Regions from separate parts of the Brachybacterium sp. AOP24-D1-21 genome, predicted to be linked through region 1. Evidence: predicted binding sites of a transcription regulator. Region 1 holds the regulator's gene; each other region holds the start of a gene.
The links. The regulator LexA, encoded in region 1, represses DNA repair genes until DNA is damaged. The targets are predictions, from matches to a motif close to TCGAACANNTGTTCGA.

Region 1 (4,673 bases):
GACCTGGTGGTGCCCTATTCCCGCGGAGATCTCATCTCCCGGGTCCACTCCACCGGCGAGGTTCTCGCCGAGGAGCACCTGATGGAGGGCACCAGGCTCCATGCCCGCGTGGAGGAGGCACTCGCCGCCGAGCTCCGGGGTGTGGCCTGAGCCGCAGCAGAGCGGCCTGTCGGGCAGAGCCTGAGACGGCGCGGGACCGGACGCGGATACCCTGACCGGATGACCGCCGCCACCGACCATCCCGCGTCCCCGGCGGCTGGTGAGATCCCCCTGTCCACCTTGATGGACGCCGCCGTGACAGCGATCGGCGGAGCGCCCCGTCCGGGCCAGCAGGCAATGGCGGAGTCCGTGGATCTGGCGATGTCCGGCGGCCGCCATCTGCTGGTGCAGGCAGGCACCGGCACCGGCAAGTCGCTCGCCTATCTGGTGCCGGCCCTGCGTCACGCACTGGTCAGCGGGCGTCCGGTCGTGATCTCCACCGCGACCATCGCGCTGCAGACCCAGATCGTCCGCAAGGACCTCCCGCGCCTGGTCGAGGCGGTGGCCCCGCATCTGTCGCGCACGCCCACCTATGCGCTGCTCAAGGGGCGGGCCAACTATCTGTGCAAGCACAAGATCGCCGGCGGCTATCCGGTCGACGTGGATCCGGGGGCGTTGTTCGCCGAGGCCTCCACCGATCCTGCCCGCACCGGGAGCGAGCGCCTGGGAGACCAGGTGCGGCGCCTGCGCGAGTGGTCGGAGGAGACGGACAGCGGGGACCGAGACTCGCTCCAGGATGCCGTCTCGGACCGCGCCTGGCGCCAGGTCTCCGTGACCGGCAATCAGTGCATCGGCAGCAGCTGCCCGATGGTGGAGGACTGCTTCGCCGAGCGCAGCCGAGAGCTCGCGCGCGAAGTCGACATCGTGGTCACCAACCATGCCCTGCTCGCGATCGATGCTTTCGACAACCACGGGATCATCCCCGACCACGATGTGGTCGTCTTCGACGAGGCGCACGATCTCTCCGCCCGGGTGACCAGCGCCGTCACCGATGTGCTCACCCCCGGCATGCTCCGAGGCACGGTGCGGGACCTGCGTGGCCTCGGGGTGGCCGGGACGGCGCTGGACGACGCCTCCGAAGAGCTGCGCGAAGCCCTCGAGCTGTCTCCCGACGGGCGCGTGATCGGTGATCTCCCGGCGCGGCTCGGGGACGCCGTCACCCAGCTCCGGGTCGAGGCCCGCACCGCCCACTCGGACGCGAAGGATGCGGGGGACGAATCCTCCGCCGGCGCGCGCAAGACGGTTCGCGCCAACCTCCAGGAGATCATCGACGTCTGCGAACGGCTCGCCGCTCCCGATGAGGATGACGTGGTCTCGATCTCGCATTCCCAGGCCACCGGGCGCTCGAGCATCCAGGTGGCTCCGCTGAGCGTCGCGGGTGCGATGCGCGGTGCGATCCTCGAGGACCGCACTGCCGTGCTCACCTCCGCCACCCTGGCCCTCGGGGGCCGCTTCGAACCCGCGGCCGGGGAGGTCGGGCTGGCTCGCGCCGCGCGGATGGACCCGGCGGAGCTGCCGCCGCGGGAGGACGCCAACGCCTGGGCCGCACTCGATGTGGGCAGCCCGTTCGAATATCGCCGGCAGGGGATCCTCTACACCGCTCGTCATCTTCCGCAGCCGGGGCGTGAGGGGCCCTCCACGGCAATGCTCGACCACCTCACGGAGCTGGTCGAGGCTTCTCAGGGCGGTGCGCTGTGCCTGTTCTCCTCGCGGCGGGGAGCTGAGCTCGCCGCCGAGCATGTGCGAGCTCGGCTCGACCTGACGATCGCGGTGCAGGGAGAGGACTCGATGGCGAACCTGGTGCGCACCTTCCGTGACGAGGAGGATGCGAGCCTGTTCGGAACCCTCACCCTGTGGCAGGGCGTGGATGTGTCCGGACGTTCGCTGCGCCTGGTCACCATCGACCGGATCCCCTTCCCCCGGCCTGATGATCCGCTCACCGCAGCCCGCCAGGAGCGGATCGGACAGCGGGGCGGGAACGGCTTCATGTCGATCTCGGCCCAGCATGCGGCCCTGCTGCTGGCACAGGGGGCCGGGCGGCTCATCCGCTCCACGGCGGACCGCGGGATGGTCGCGGTGCTGGATCCGCGTCTCTCGACCGCTCGCTACGGCGGCTATCTGCGGGAGTCGATGCCCCCGCTGTGGCCGACCACGGACCCGGAGGTCGCGCTCAGCGCGCTGCGTCGCCTCTCCGAGAGCTGACGCAGGGCGTCGCTGCAGCCCCGGCACCGGATCGAGCGGGGGCTCAGATCGCGCGCAGCACCGCCACGATCTTCCCGAGAATCTCGGCATGGTCGCCCAGGATCGGTGCGAAGGCCGGGTTGTGCGGCATCAGCCAGACGTGATCGTCGCGCTGCACGAACGTCTTGACGGTGGCCTCGCCATCGATCATCGCCGCGACGATCTCGCCCTTCTCCGCGGTGTTCTGCGAGCGGACGACCACCCAGTCGCCGTCACAGATGGCGGCGTCGATCATCGAATCCCCGACCACCTGGAGCAGGAAGAGGTCGCCGTCGCCCACCAGACGCTGGGGAAGGGTGAAGACATCCTCGATCTGCTCCTCGGCGGTGATCGGTACACCGGCGGCGATCCTCCCCAGCAGTGGCACCGTCACGGAGTTCGGGCTGAGCTCGGTCACCGGCAGGGGCGCGGGGGCGTCATCCGCCTCTGGCATCACGACCTCCATCGCCCGCGGGCGCTTGGGATCGCGGCGCAGGAAGCCCTTGCGTTCGAGCGACTGCAGCTGATGGGCCACCGACGAGGAGGAGGTCAGCCCCACGGCATCGCCGATCTCGCGCATGGTGGGCGGATAGCCGTGTGAGGCGACCGCCGCGTTGATCGTCTCCAGGATCAGCCTCTGCCGCCGGCTGAGCCCCTCGGTGCGCTCATCGGCGGGAGCCTCGCCGCGGGACCGGATCGGCTTGGGGGTGCTCGGCGTCATCGTGAGGCCTCCTGGCGTCGTCTGTCGGACCCTCGCGGTTCCGTATGTGGTGTGACCCAGCGTAGGGCGGCGTGAGGCAGAAGCCAAACATGTGTTCGATGTTTCCCTTGCGTGTCGCCGGAACGTCGGGCTACAGTCGCACATACATTCGATCGAACAGGAGTTCGGATATGAATACTGGAACCGCCACGGTCCTCTCTCTTCCGGCGCAGCGCGAGCAGCGCGTCGAGGGTGCAGATCGAGCACGCGTTCGACTCGTCCCCACCCGTCGGGGACGCTTCCTCCTCGCTGGCCTCGCCTTCCTGCTGGGACTGCTCGTGGCTGCCGCCGTGCTGCTGACGGTGGATCTTCCTGCGGCGCTGGCAGGGACCGACTCCCAGCAGCCCGTCACCATCACGGTCGAGGCGGGAGACACCCTCTGGGGCTATGCCGAGGAGTTCGCTCCGGAGGCCATGAGCGAGCAGGAGTTCGTCGCTGAGGTGCGTACCCTCAACCACCTGCCCACCGGCCGTGTGACCGCGGGCCAGCAGATCGAGCTGCCCGTCTCAGGGGATGCGATCCGCTGAGCGGATCCGATGCCGGTACCCTGAGTGGATGCACTGTCCGTTCTGTCGCCACTCCGATTCGCGTGTCGTCGACTCGCGCACGTCCGATGACGGTGCGACGATCCGTCGGCGCCGCCAGTGCCCCAACTGCTCGCGGCGCTTCTCCACCTCGGAGACCGCGTCGCTGTCGGTTCTCAAGCGCTCCGGGGTCAGCGAACCGTTCAGCCGGGCGAAGGTGATCTCCGGAGTACGGAAGGCATGCCAGGGGCGTCCGGTCAGCGACGACCAGCTGGCCATGCTCGCCCAGCGGGTCGAGGAGAACATTCGCTCGAGCGGGCTCGCGGAGATCGATGCCCATCAGGTCGGCCTGTCGATCCTGCAGCCCCTCCAGGAACTGGATGTCGTGGCCTATCTGCGCTTCGCGAGCGTGTACCAGGCGTTCGACTCGCTCGAGGATTTCGAGGCCGCCATCGCACGTCTGCGTGCCGAGGGCCTGCATGGGGCGGGTGTCGAGGAGACCTCCGTCTGAGCCGAGCTGAGCGGGATCGCAGGGATGCATCCGCCGCCGGATCGTGCGGGTTTCGTAGATTTTGTGGATCTGGCGCTTGAGCACCTGTTCCTGTGCTTAAGATATCCCTCGTGCGCTCTTGCAGCGCACACCTGATCGGCGGTCGTGGAGGGGAAGCCACGGCCGCCGATCCTCGTCTGCTGGACGGTCAGCGGGTGAGCGGACGGGGTGGTCCTCAGCCGGCCATGCCGGCAGGAAGTGCGCGCGCATGGACCACTCCGAGATGCTGGGTGGATCGGCTCATCGCCACGTAGAGATCCCCGGCCCCGTGGGCGTCGATCAGCTCAGCGGGCTCCACCAGCACGACAGCATCGAACTCGAGCCCTTTGGCGTCCTGCGCCGACATGACGGCGATCTCGTCGTCCACGCCCGCGGATCCCACGCCCACCTTCGGCAGCCCACTGCGGGAGCGGAGCTCGGCGGCGATCGCGGAGATGCGCTCGTCGGCCACGATCACGGCGAGACGTCCCAGTCGCTCCTGGTGCACCGTCACCACCGCGTCAGCGGTCCGGGCGGTGAGCGAGGACTCCTCGGTGCGCTCGATGCGGGGATCACGATCTCCCTCGCGCACCGAGCTCAC
Region 2 (4,673 bases), on a different contig from region 1:
CCCCACCAGGTCCAGTGGCACCGTGGCCGGCTGCCCGTCGGCGCGCTGATCATCGTGCACGGCACCGTCGGCTTCGACGACTACCGCGACTCGCTCCAGATCACCCACCCGGACTACGAGACGATCGAGGACACCGACGAGGGCCGCGCCTGGGCCCAGCGGCCCCGCCCCATCTACCCGCTGCGCCAGAACATCTCCCAGGCCACCATGCGCTCGGCGACTGAGAAGGGTCTCGAGTTCGCCGACTCCCTCACCCGCCCGGTGCCGGACGAGGTGATCGCCCGCCGCGGCCTGCCCCCGCTTGCCGAGGCGTCCCGCCTGGTCCATATCCCGCTGACTGTCGAGGACACCCGCCGCGGTATGGCCCACCTCCGCTACGAGGAGGCCTTCATCCTGCAGGCGATCTTCGCTCAGCGCCGCGCCCAGGACGAACGCACCCCCGCCCCCGTCCTCTCCGCTGAAGGGCCGCTGCAGCCTCTGCTCGATGAGCGCCTGCCGTTCACCCTCACGCAGGGGCAGCGAGAGATCGGCACGATGATCCAGGAGCGCATCGGCAAGGGGCATCCCACCAGCGTGCTGCTGCAGGGGGACGTCGGCTCGGGCAAGACCGTCGTCGCGCTGCGGGCCATGCTGCGCGCCGTGGACTCTGGCCACCAGGCCGCGCTGCTCGCCCCCACCGAGGTGCTCGCCGAGCAGCATCACCGCACCCTGATCACCCTGCTGGGGGACCTCGCCCGCGCCGGTCAGCTCGATGGGCATGCCGCCGCGACCCGCGTGCGCCTGCTCACCGGCTCCCAGCGCACCGCTGGCCGTCGAGAGACGTTGCTCGACGTCACCTCCGGGCAGGCCGGGATCGTCGTGGGCACCCATGCGCTGCTGGCCGAGAAGGTCGAGTTCGCCTCGCTCGGCCTCGTGGTGATCGACGAGCAGCACCGTTTCGGGGTCGACCATCGCCGCCGGCTGCGCGCCAAGGGTGCCGCCGGGAAGAGCCCTCATGTGATCGTGATGACCGCGACCCCGATCCCGCGCACCGCTGCGCTCGCGACCGTCGGCGACCTCGACGTGCTCACCCTCAGCGAGAGCCCGGGGCAGCGCGCCGGCGTCACCAGCTTCGTGGTCCACGAGAAGCTCCCGAAGTGGGAGCGGCGGATGTGGCAGCGCGCCGCGGAGGAGATCGCCGCGGGCCGTCAGGTCTTCGTGGTCTGCGCCCGCATCGATGAGGACGAGGCCGACGCACCCGCCCCGCTGATCCTCGACGAGAACGGCAAGGAGGAGCCGCCGATGCTCGAGCCCGCCCGCGGCGTCACCCAGACCGCACAGCGGCTCGCCGAGCGTCCCGAGCTCGCCGGGGCCCGCCTCGGCATCCTCCACGGCCGCCTGTCCGTGGAGGAGAAGCAGGAGGTGATGGGACAGATGCTGCGCGGCGAGATCGACGTGCTGGTCTCCACCACCGTCATCGAGGTGGGGGTCGACGTCCCCAACGCCTCGGTGATGATCATCCTGGACGCCGAACGCTTCGGCGTCTCCCAGCTCCACCAGCTGCGCGGCCGCGTGGGTCGCGGGGAGCACGCCGGAATCGCCTTCTTCGACACCTCCGGCGAGCCCGGGCAGCAGCACTCCACGCACCTGCACGCCATCGCGGAGACGACCGACGGCTTCGAGCTCGCCGAGCTCGACCTGCGTCGCCGAGGCGCCGGCGATCTGGTGGGGGAGGAGCAGTCCGGCCTGCAGCGCACCCTCAAGCACCTCGATGTCATCCGTGACGCCCACGCCATCGAGCAGGCCCGCGAGGACGCCTTCGCCGTGGTCGCCGCCGACCCCGAGCTCACCACCCACCCCGCTCTCGCCGGTGCCGTCGCGGACCGGCTGCGGGATGCCGACCCCGACGTGGAGAGGAGCTGATATGCCGCGCATCGTCTCCGGCACCCTCGGCGGCCGCACCATCCCCGGCCCTCCTGGCAAGGGAACCCGCCCGACCACCGACAAGGTGCGCGAGGCCCTGTTCAACCGGCTCGAGGGCTGGGACGCCCTGGTCGGCGCCCGCGTGCTCGATCTCTACGCGGGCACCGGCGGACTCGCCTTCGAGGCGCTGTCCCGGGGCGCAGAGCATGCCCTGCTGGTCGAGCTGCACGGCCCGACCGCCAAGCAGCTGCGCCGCACCGCCGCCGACCTCGGCCTCACCGAGCGCACGGACATCCGAGTCGGCAGGGCCGCTGCCGTGGCGGCCCAGCTCGCCGCGCAGCCGGCATCGCAGCCCTCCGGCCACGCCGCCACCCTGGTCTTCCTCGACCCGCCGTATGACGTGACCACCGAGGCGCTCGAGCAGCTTCTGCTCACCCTCCGCCCCGCCCTGGCGGAGGATGCGCTGGTCGTCATCGAGCGCTCCTCACGCACTCGTCCCGTCGACTGGCCCGAGGGCTGGGCGGACGACGGCAGCAAGGAATACGGGGAGACCGCGCTGCAGTTCGGTGGCCCGGCCTGACGTTCGGTGGCTCGGCGTGACGTTCGGTGGCTCGTCGTGATGCCGCTCTATCCACATTTTCAAGAAGTGCTTGCAGCGCGGCGGCGAATATGCATTAACACGCTGTAGCTTTGTGGCCTGCAGATATGGCGTGGACGCAATTCGCGCGGCTGGCGCGGAGGCGGTTGTCATGCCGAGCGCGCGCACTGGTGACCTGCGAGTATCCCCAATTGGTGCACGATTTGTGGATATCGCGACCGTTCCTCCACCGCCGTGGGTTATCCACAAATTCGCGAGGAGCGGATGTTTCTCTGGCGCTTGTCGAGCATGTGTTTTAAAATGAGAGATGTCGGCACCTGGTCGCACGCTCGGTCGAACATTCGATCGAACATCCGGTGTGGGGATCGGTCGTCGGCGCCGCAGATCACGACAGGGCACGAGCAAGGGTGCAGAGGAGGGGATTGCCATGAAGCAGACCAATGCGGAGCCTTCCCGCGCTGCGGAGCCTCCCCGCGCCCCGGTGCGGGCGCGCAAGCTCCTCACCTCGAAAGCCCTCGTGGAGCGCGCCGATGTCCTTCCCAGCTCCCCGGAGGCTGAGACCGTGCTGCGGATCTTCCGCCGCCGACGGCATGAGCACGCCTCCCTCTATGTCGCCGAGATACGTGACCTCGCTTCCCTCTGGTCCGAGAGCGATGAGGGAGACGAGAAGGCCCTCCACGCGTTGGCGGCCTCTGCAGGTCTGCGCATGAAGCTGTCCCGTGGCGAAGACCGCCTCCGGGATGCGCACGTCGCGGTCACCGACCTGCCCGCATGCTTCGCACGGGTGGAGGAGGGCGCGCTGCCCGTGGACTGGTTCGAGTGGCTGATCCGCAGCGTATTGCGGCTGACGCACGTCCAGCGTCGTCAGGTCGACGAGCGGGTTGCGGTCTGGCAGCTCGAGGCGATCGACGTCGAGCGCTTCTACCGCGAGCTGCGCACGCTCATCGAATGGTTCGGCCGCGCGGCGGTGCAGGAGACTCCGCAGGAGCAGCGCAGCGTGTTCATCCAGCCCTCACCCGACGGCGACGGCACTGCCTGCATCATGATCCGCGGTCCGATCCCAGAGATCACCGCCTTCGGTCAACGGCTCGATGCCTCCGCACGCGCCGTCCAGGACGCCCAACGACACGCTCTCGAGACCGGTGCGCCGATCCCCTTCGACCTCGATGGGGACGCCGCGCGCGAGGGCCGGCACCTGTCCCTCGCGGCGCTGCAGTATGCGGTGGCGGTCCGTTCGATGCTCGAGACCGGGACGGTAGAGGTCCCCGCGCCAGCCTTCCGGATCTCGCTCGTCGTGCCCGTGCTCACGCTGCTCGGCCTCTCGAATGCACCTGCGATGCTCGACGGCACGAACCCGATCCCACCGCGCATGGCACGCCAGATGGTCGCCAAGGCGCCTGCCGTCGAACGGGTGCTCACCGACCCGATCTCGGGGGACTACCTGCCCAGCGCGTCCCAGACTTACCGCCCTTCCGCGGCGATGGCCGAGAACCTCCGCCTGATCGACCCCGTCTGCGCGGTGCCCGGCTGCGCCCGCTCTGTGATGACCATCGGCGAGATGGACCACATCGAGGAGTTCGACCTCGAGGAACCTTCCCGAGGCGGCCCCACCACGATCGAGAACCTCCACCGGCTGTGCAGGACCCACCACCGGATGAAGACCGCCGGACTTCTCGATCCCGATCGGAACGAAGTCACCGGCGTCACTCGCTGGAGGATCGGCGGCGCTGCGGTCAGCGACGTCGCCAAGAACACCGACCTCGTCACCAGGGAACTCTCCGAGAAGCTGCACCGTGCATGGGAGCAGTACCGCAGCGATCTCGAGTTCGAAGCCGTGACCCGCCTCGGAATCCTCGACGAGAGTCCCGCCGAGAGCGCGGACCGCGAGGAGGCCTATCGGTGGGGGCTCCATCTCACCGAGTACTACTCCCGGCCCGAGTACGACGAGCTCACCGATCCCGGGCCGCCGCCGCTGGCGTCGCTGCCGGAGCACCGTCCGCCACCCTTCTGAGCGCACCGCTACCCTGTCCCGATGACGCGCTCGCCCACCGCCCTCACTGGCCTTGCCGACCTCGACTGGCCGCTGCACACGCGCCGCCTCATCCTGCGTCCTGGCCTCTCCGAGGACGCCGAGAAGGTGTGGCCATGGTTCCGCCTGCCCGAGGTGCAGGAA
Region 3 (4,673 bases), 900 kb from region 1:
ACCCTGCTGACGCGGCTGCGGCAGCTGACGTGGCTGGCGTGGCTGGCGTGGCTGGCCCGGCCGATGCGGCTGCGAGCATCCGTGTGCTGCTGGTCGATGACCAGGAGCTCATCCGGTACGGGCTGCGCCTGGTGCTCGATGCCCAACCCGATATCGAGGTCGTGGGCGAGGCGTCCGACGGCATGGAAGCCGTGCGCACGGCCCGCCAGCTCCTGCCCGATGTGGTGCTGATGGATGTGCGCATGCCCGGGATGGACGGCATCGAGGCCACGAAGCAGCTCTCGGTCGCGGTGCCGGACGTCCGAGTGCTGGTGCTGACCACCTACGATCGCGACGAGTTCGCCTTCGGGGCATTGCAGGCAGGCGCAGCCGGGTTCCTGTTGAAGAACACCCGGCCCGACGAGCTGGTGGCCGCAGTGCGCACGGTGCAGACCGGCGATGCGGTGATCTCACCGCGGGTGACGGCAAAGCTGATCGAGCTCGCGGTGCCGCATCTTCCCGGGCCGACGAGCCGTGAGGTGGAGGACCAGCTCTCGCTGCTGTCCGAGCGCGAGCGTGAGGTGTTCCTCCTGGTGGGTCGAGGTCTCACCAATTCGGAGATCGCCCAGACGCTGCACCTGAGCGAGTCCACGGTCAAAGCACACTTCGGCCGGATCCTTCTCAAGCTCGATGTGCCCAGCCGCGTCCAGGCTGTCATCCGGGCCTATGAGCTGGGAGTGGTGAGCGTCGGCGAGTAGGCGACACCGGGACGTGGCCGGACGACGTGCAAGCGTCCCGCGCTCACGCCGGAGATGCGGGCCCGGGCGCATCAGGTGGGTCTGCCGCCTGGCCCTTCGGCTGGTCCGAGCCGCCCTCATCGGAGGGTCTGTCCTCAGCCGTCGATGTATGCGGGGCCACCAGCGGCGGTGTCGGAGAGATGCCCTGTGCGCCATGTGGACTGGTCCAGATCCAGGCGGCCGGCGGTGACTGCGAGGGCCAAGAGTTCTCTCGCTGCGATGCCGCCGTCCCCCGCGTTCGCGGTGCTGCCTGCGGCCTCGGGCTCGACTCGGCAGGGCTCGGTTCGACGGGACTCGGCCTGACACGGATGGGCTCGGCAGGGCTCGGTTCGACGGGACTCGGCCTGACACGGATGGGCTCGGCAGGGTTCGGTTCGACACGGCTCGGTGTGACGGGATTCGGCGTGATCGCTGTCGTCGCGACGCGGCCATCCACGTCCCCGATATCGTCACCTTCCACTGACGTGACAGCCGTGAGCACCCACAGCCCGAGCTCCTTGAGCAGGTTGCAGCGCACACACAGGCCTTGGCCGTTCGCAAAGCTGGTGGGCCCGCCGCGGTGATACGGGATGACGTGGTCGCTCTGGCGGATCACAGCGTTGCACCAGGGCGTACGGCAGGTCGTGTCCCGCCATCGAATCATCCTCGCAAGGCCTGCAGGGAATGCTCTCGCCTGGGACTCCATCGCGACCAGCTCGCCTGTGCGGGGGCTGGTGTAGAGACGGCGGAACACCGCGGAGACCTCGTCGTCGGGGTGGAGTTCAGCGGCTGGTTGCACCTGGCCAGGAGGCCTGCCCAACAGAGTGTCGGACACGATGTGGGCAGGGATCGTCCCGTATCCCTCGAGCTGTGCGCATTCGGCATCTCCATCACGGCCCAGCAGAGCGGTATCGGTGATGACGATTCCGATGTCGAGATTCGGGGTCGGGCGAGGCTGGCGGGGTGCCGAGGTCGTCGGTGCCGGAGACTGGGCGTCGCCGTGATCCGGAGACTCTTCGGAAGTTCGCTCCTGGGAGTCGGAGGAACTCCGCTCTTGCAACTCAGTCGGGTGCAGGTGCGGGTGCGGGTGCGGGTGCGGGTGGAGGATGACGTCGACCATCAGATCTGCCTCAAGGGCCGGGGTCGGGGTCCGATCCCCCGCAGCTTTCAAGGACCTGGCCTTGGCGGCGAGCGCACGCATCATGCCAGCGGCGTCGATCCCGCGCAGCACGGCCGTCACGCGCGCCATCCCATCTGCCAGCGGAGTCATCGTCACGTGCCGGGCCCGGGCAGCGCGCTCCGCACGTGCACGGGAAGTTTCGGGCTCGAGCTTCTGGATCAGCTTGTCGATGTCTGAGCGGAGGCGCTTCTTGCCCTTCCCCTCCAAGAGATGGGGGTTCTCCTGGATCATCTCGTCGATCCGTGCACAGGTGTCGGGGCTCGCCCCCGCGAGAGCGGCTGCCACCACGGAGGCTTGCTGCTCGGCGACGGAGCCCTCCCACAGGCTGTCGACCATGCCGGGCATGTGCTGGGTGAGACGCCGCGCCGAGGCGAGCGAGAAGGCCGAGGCGGCCGGCGAGACCCGACGTGCCAGGCCGAGTTCCTGGTTCGCCCCCTTGCCCTGCTTCGACGCAGGGATCCCGCGGCCCTGATCGGCCGCGCGGATCCGCTGCTCCGCGGCGACCTGCCAGGTGGCATCCACCGCGGCGAGAGAGGCGCGCAGATGGTCGAGCCCCGCGAGGACGGCCAGTGCTTCCTCCGGGGAGCCGGGTGCCGTCTCTGGCAGCGGATCGCGAACCGCGCGGGTATCGGTGAAGGCCACGAGCGTCGCGGCGAGCACCTGCGCCAGCAGTACCCGCGCGGGTCCACTCGCATCGATATCTGCGTACTGGGTGGCGACGGAGCTCAGGACGTCCGCTGACGGCGAGGCAGCACCATGGCGGGGCTCGGCCCCACCGGGGCTGTCCCCATCGTCGTTCGGCATCTTCGCGTCCATGCCTCGATCGTACGGAGGTTCGAATCGCAGAACCAGCACCCCTCCATCCCTGTGGATAACTCTGGCGGGCCCCCTAACGCTGTGGATAAGAATGTGGACAACCAGGCGCTGTGGAGGAACGGTGACAACCAACAGCCATGGCCAGGCCCACATCTGCCCACCACTCAGAAATATCGGAATCTGACCACATCCCGCAGCCCACAATTCCTCAACGCCGACTCTGAAAAAGACGCAACAACGTGCACATCCCTCCCGGTGCGCTCCACGAGCAGCAGCAGACCCCCGCACTCGAGTCAGCCATCCCCACCCCTTGACGTGCCGCCCCGACCGCGCCAGACTCGTCAGTGAATCACCATTCATTTCTGATGAATGATGTTCACCCAGCTCGCTCACCCACCGAAGGGGAGGTCATGCTCCGCGCTGACACAGCGATCGCTCCGGAGGAGGCCGCCCGCGCCGCCAGGTCCGATGCGCGCCGACGGCAGATCCTGCACGCGGCCGTCCCGCTGATGGAGCGGAGCGGCTCGCAGGCGGTCTCGATGCAGTCGATCGCCGCCGCGGCCGGCGTCTCCGTCGGCCTGATCTACCGGTACTTCGCGAACAAGCAGGAGCTCGTGCAGGCCGTCACCGAAGGGGTGCTCGACGAGATGGGGCGGCTCCTCTCGGAGGCACTGAAACCCGAAGACGATCCGGTCCGCCAGATCGCCGGCGCCTTCGCCGCCTACTGCACCGTCATCCGGGAGAACCGCCAGGCGGTGATGCTCACCTATCGCGAGTCGAACACCCTGGATGAGGCAGGGCGGGCGGTCGTCAAGGAGCTGGAGATCCGCACTGTCGAACCCCTGCGCAGCGCCGTGGACGCCGCCATCGGGCAGGGGCTGCTCCGCCCCGTCCACGCCGAGCTGTACTCCTATGACCTGCTCACAGTGGCCCACTCCTGGGCGCTGAAGCACTGGTACTTCGCACCGCGGATGACGTTCGAGGAGTTCCTCCGCACCCAGACCGCCCTCCTCCTCTCCACCGCGATCCGCCCCGAACATCGCAGCCACTACCCCGACCTGCTCGGCGACCTCACGTAGCTCACCGCTCCTTTCACTCCAGCCCGAAGCCCCAGGAGGCCTCATGGATTTCGTCATCGACGACGCGATGCAGGGCTATATCGACGCGGCCGCCGAGGTCGCCGCTCAGATCGCCCCCGACTACCCCCAGCGAGAGAAGAACCAGATCATCGAGCCGGAGCTGCGCCTGCTCATGGGGGCACGCGGGCTGATCGCCCCGGAGCTCCCGACGGCGCTCGGCGGCCGCAGCGAGCGCGCGCTCACCACCGGAATGCTCACCGAACAGATCGCGCGGGGCGACCTCACCGTCGCCTACGTCCAGGTCATCGGCTCCCTCGTCGGCCAGATCCTGGCGCGCACCGCACGCAGGGAGGTCGCAGCACGGTGGGTTCCCCGGATCACCAGCGGCGAGGACATCGTGGCGATCGGACTCTCGGAACCGGGCGCCGGATCCGATGCCGGAAACCCCTCCATGACCGCCAGGCCCCAGGCCGACGGCTGGGTGCTCAGCGGCACCAAATCCATGTCCTTCGCGATGCACGCGAGCGCCGCCGTGGTCTTCGCTCGGACCGAGGAGGGACGCCGCGGCCGTGGCATCAGCGCCTTCCTGGTGGAGCTGGACCGCGGCGGGACCGAGCGCCGCGTCGCCCCCGACATGGGGACCAGAGCCGTGGGCCGCGGGCTGGTGGAGTTCACCGACACCTGGATCCCCGAGGAGAACCTGCTGGGAGAGCTGGGCACGGGGTTCACCCAGGTCATGCAGGGGTTCGACTTCTCCCGCGCTCTGATCGGCCTGCAGGTGATCGGCGCCGCCCAGGTCACCCTCGAGGAGACCTGGGAGTACACCAGCGGGCGCATGGCCTT

Region 2: the regulator LexA is predicted to act here: its motif matches at 2,783-2,798, upstream of ACT3UF_RS17525 (HNH endonuclease signature motif containing protein).
Region 3: the regulator LexA is predicted to act here: its motif matches at 2,759-2,774, upstream of ACT3UF_RS09450 (DUF222 domain-containing protein).

What each region holds. Positions count from the first base shown of each region.
Region 1 covers NZ_JBQSXX010000001.1:3,017,440-3,022,112, forward strand. The annotation lists gene hflX (GTPase HflX) at 1-150, shown strand, start outside; gene ACT3UF_RS13575 (ATP-dependent DNA helicase) at 220-2,241, shown strand; gene lexA (transcriptional repressor LexA) at 2,285-2,980, opposite strand; gene ACT3UF_RS13585 (peptidoglycan-binding protein LysM) at 3,151-3,546, shown strand; gene nrdR (transcriptional regulator NrdR) at 3,575-4,054, shown strand; gene ACT3UF_RS13595 (HelD family protein) at 4,269-4,673, opposite strand, start outside.
Region 2 covers NZ_JBQSXX010000002.1:625,077-629,749, forward strand. The annotation lists gene ACT3UF_RS17515 (ATP-dependent DNA helicase RecG) at 1-1,902, shown strand, start outside; gene rsmD (16S rRNA (guanine(966)-N(2))-methyltransferase RsmD) at 1,904-2,482, shown strand; gene ACT3UF_RS17525 (HNH endonuclease signature motif containing protein) at 2,928-4,511, shown strand; gene ACT3UF_RS17530 (GNAT family N-acetyltransferase) at 4,533-4,673, shown strand, end outside.
Region 3 covers NZ_JBQSXX010000001.1:2,112,688-2,117,360, reverse strand. The annotation lists gene ACT3UF_RS09455 (response regulator transcription factor) at 1-737, shown strand, start outside; gene ACT3UF_RS09450 (DUF222 domain-containing protein) at 781-2,751, opposite strand; gene ACT3UF_RS09445 (TetR/AcrR family transcriptional regulator) at 3,162-3,830, shown strand; gene ACT3UF_RS09440 (acyl-CoA dehydrogenase family protein) at 3,874-4,673, shown strand, end outside.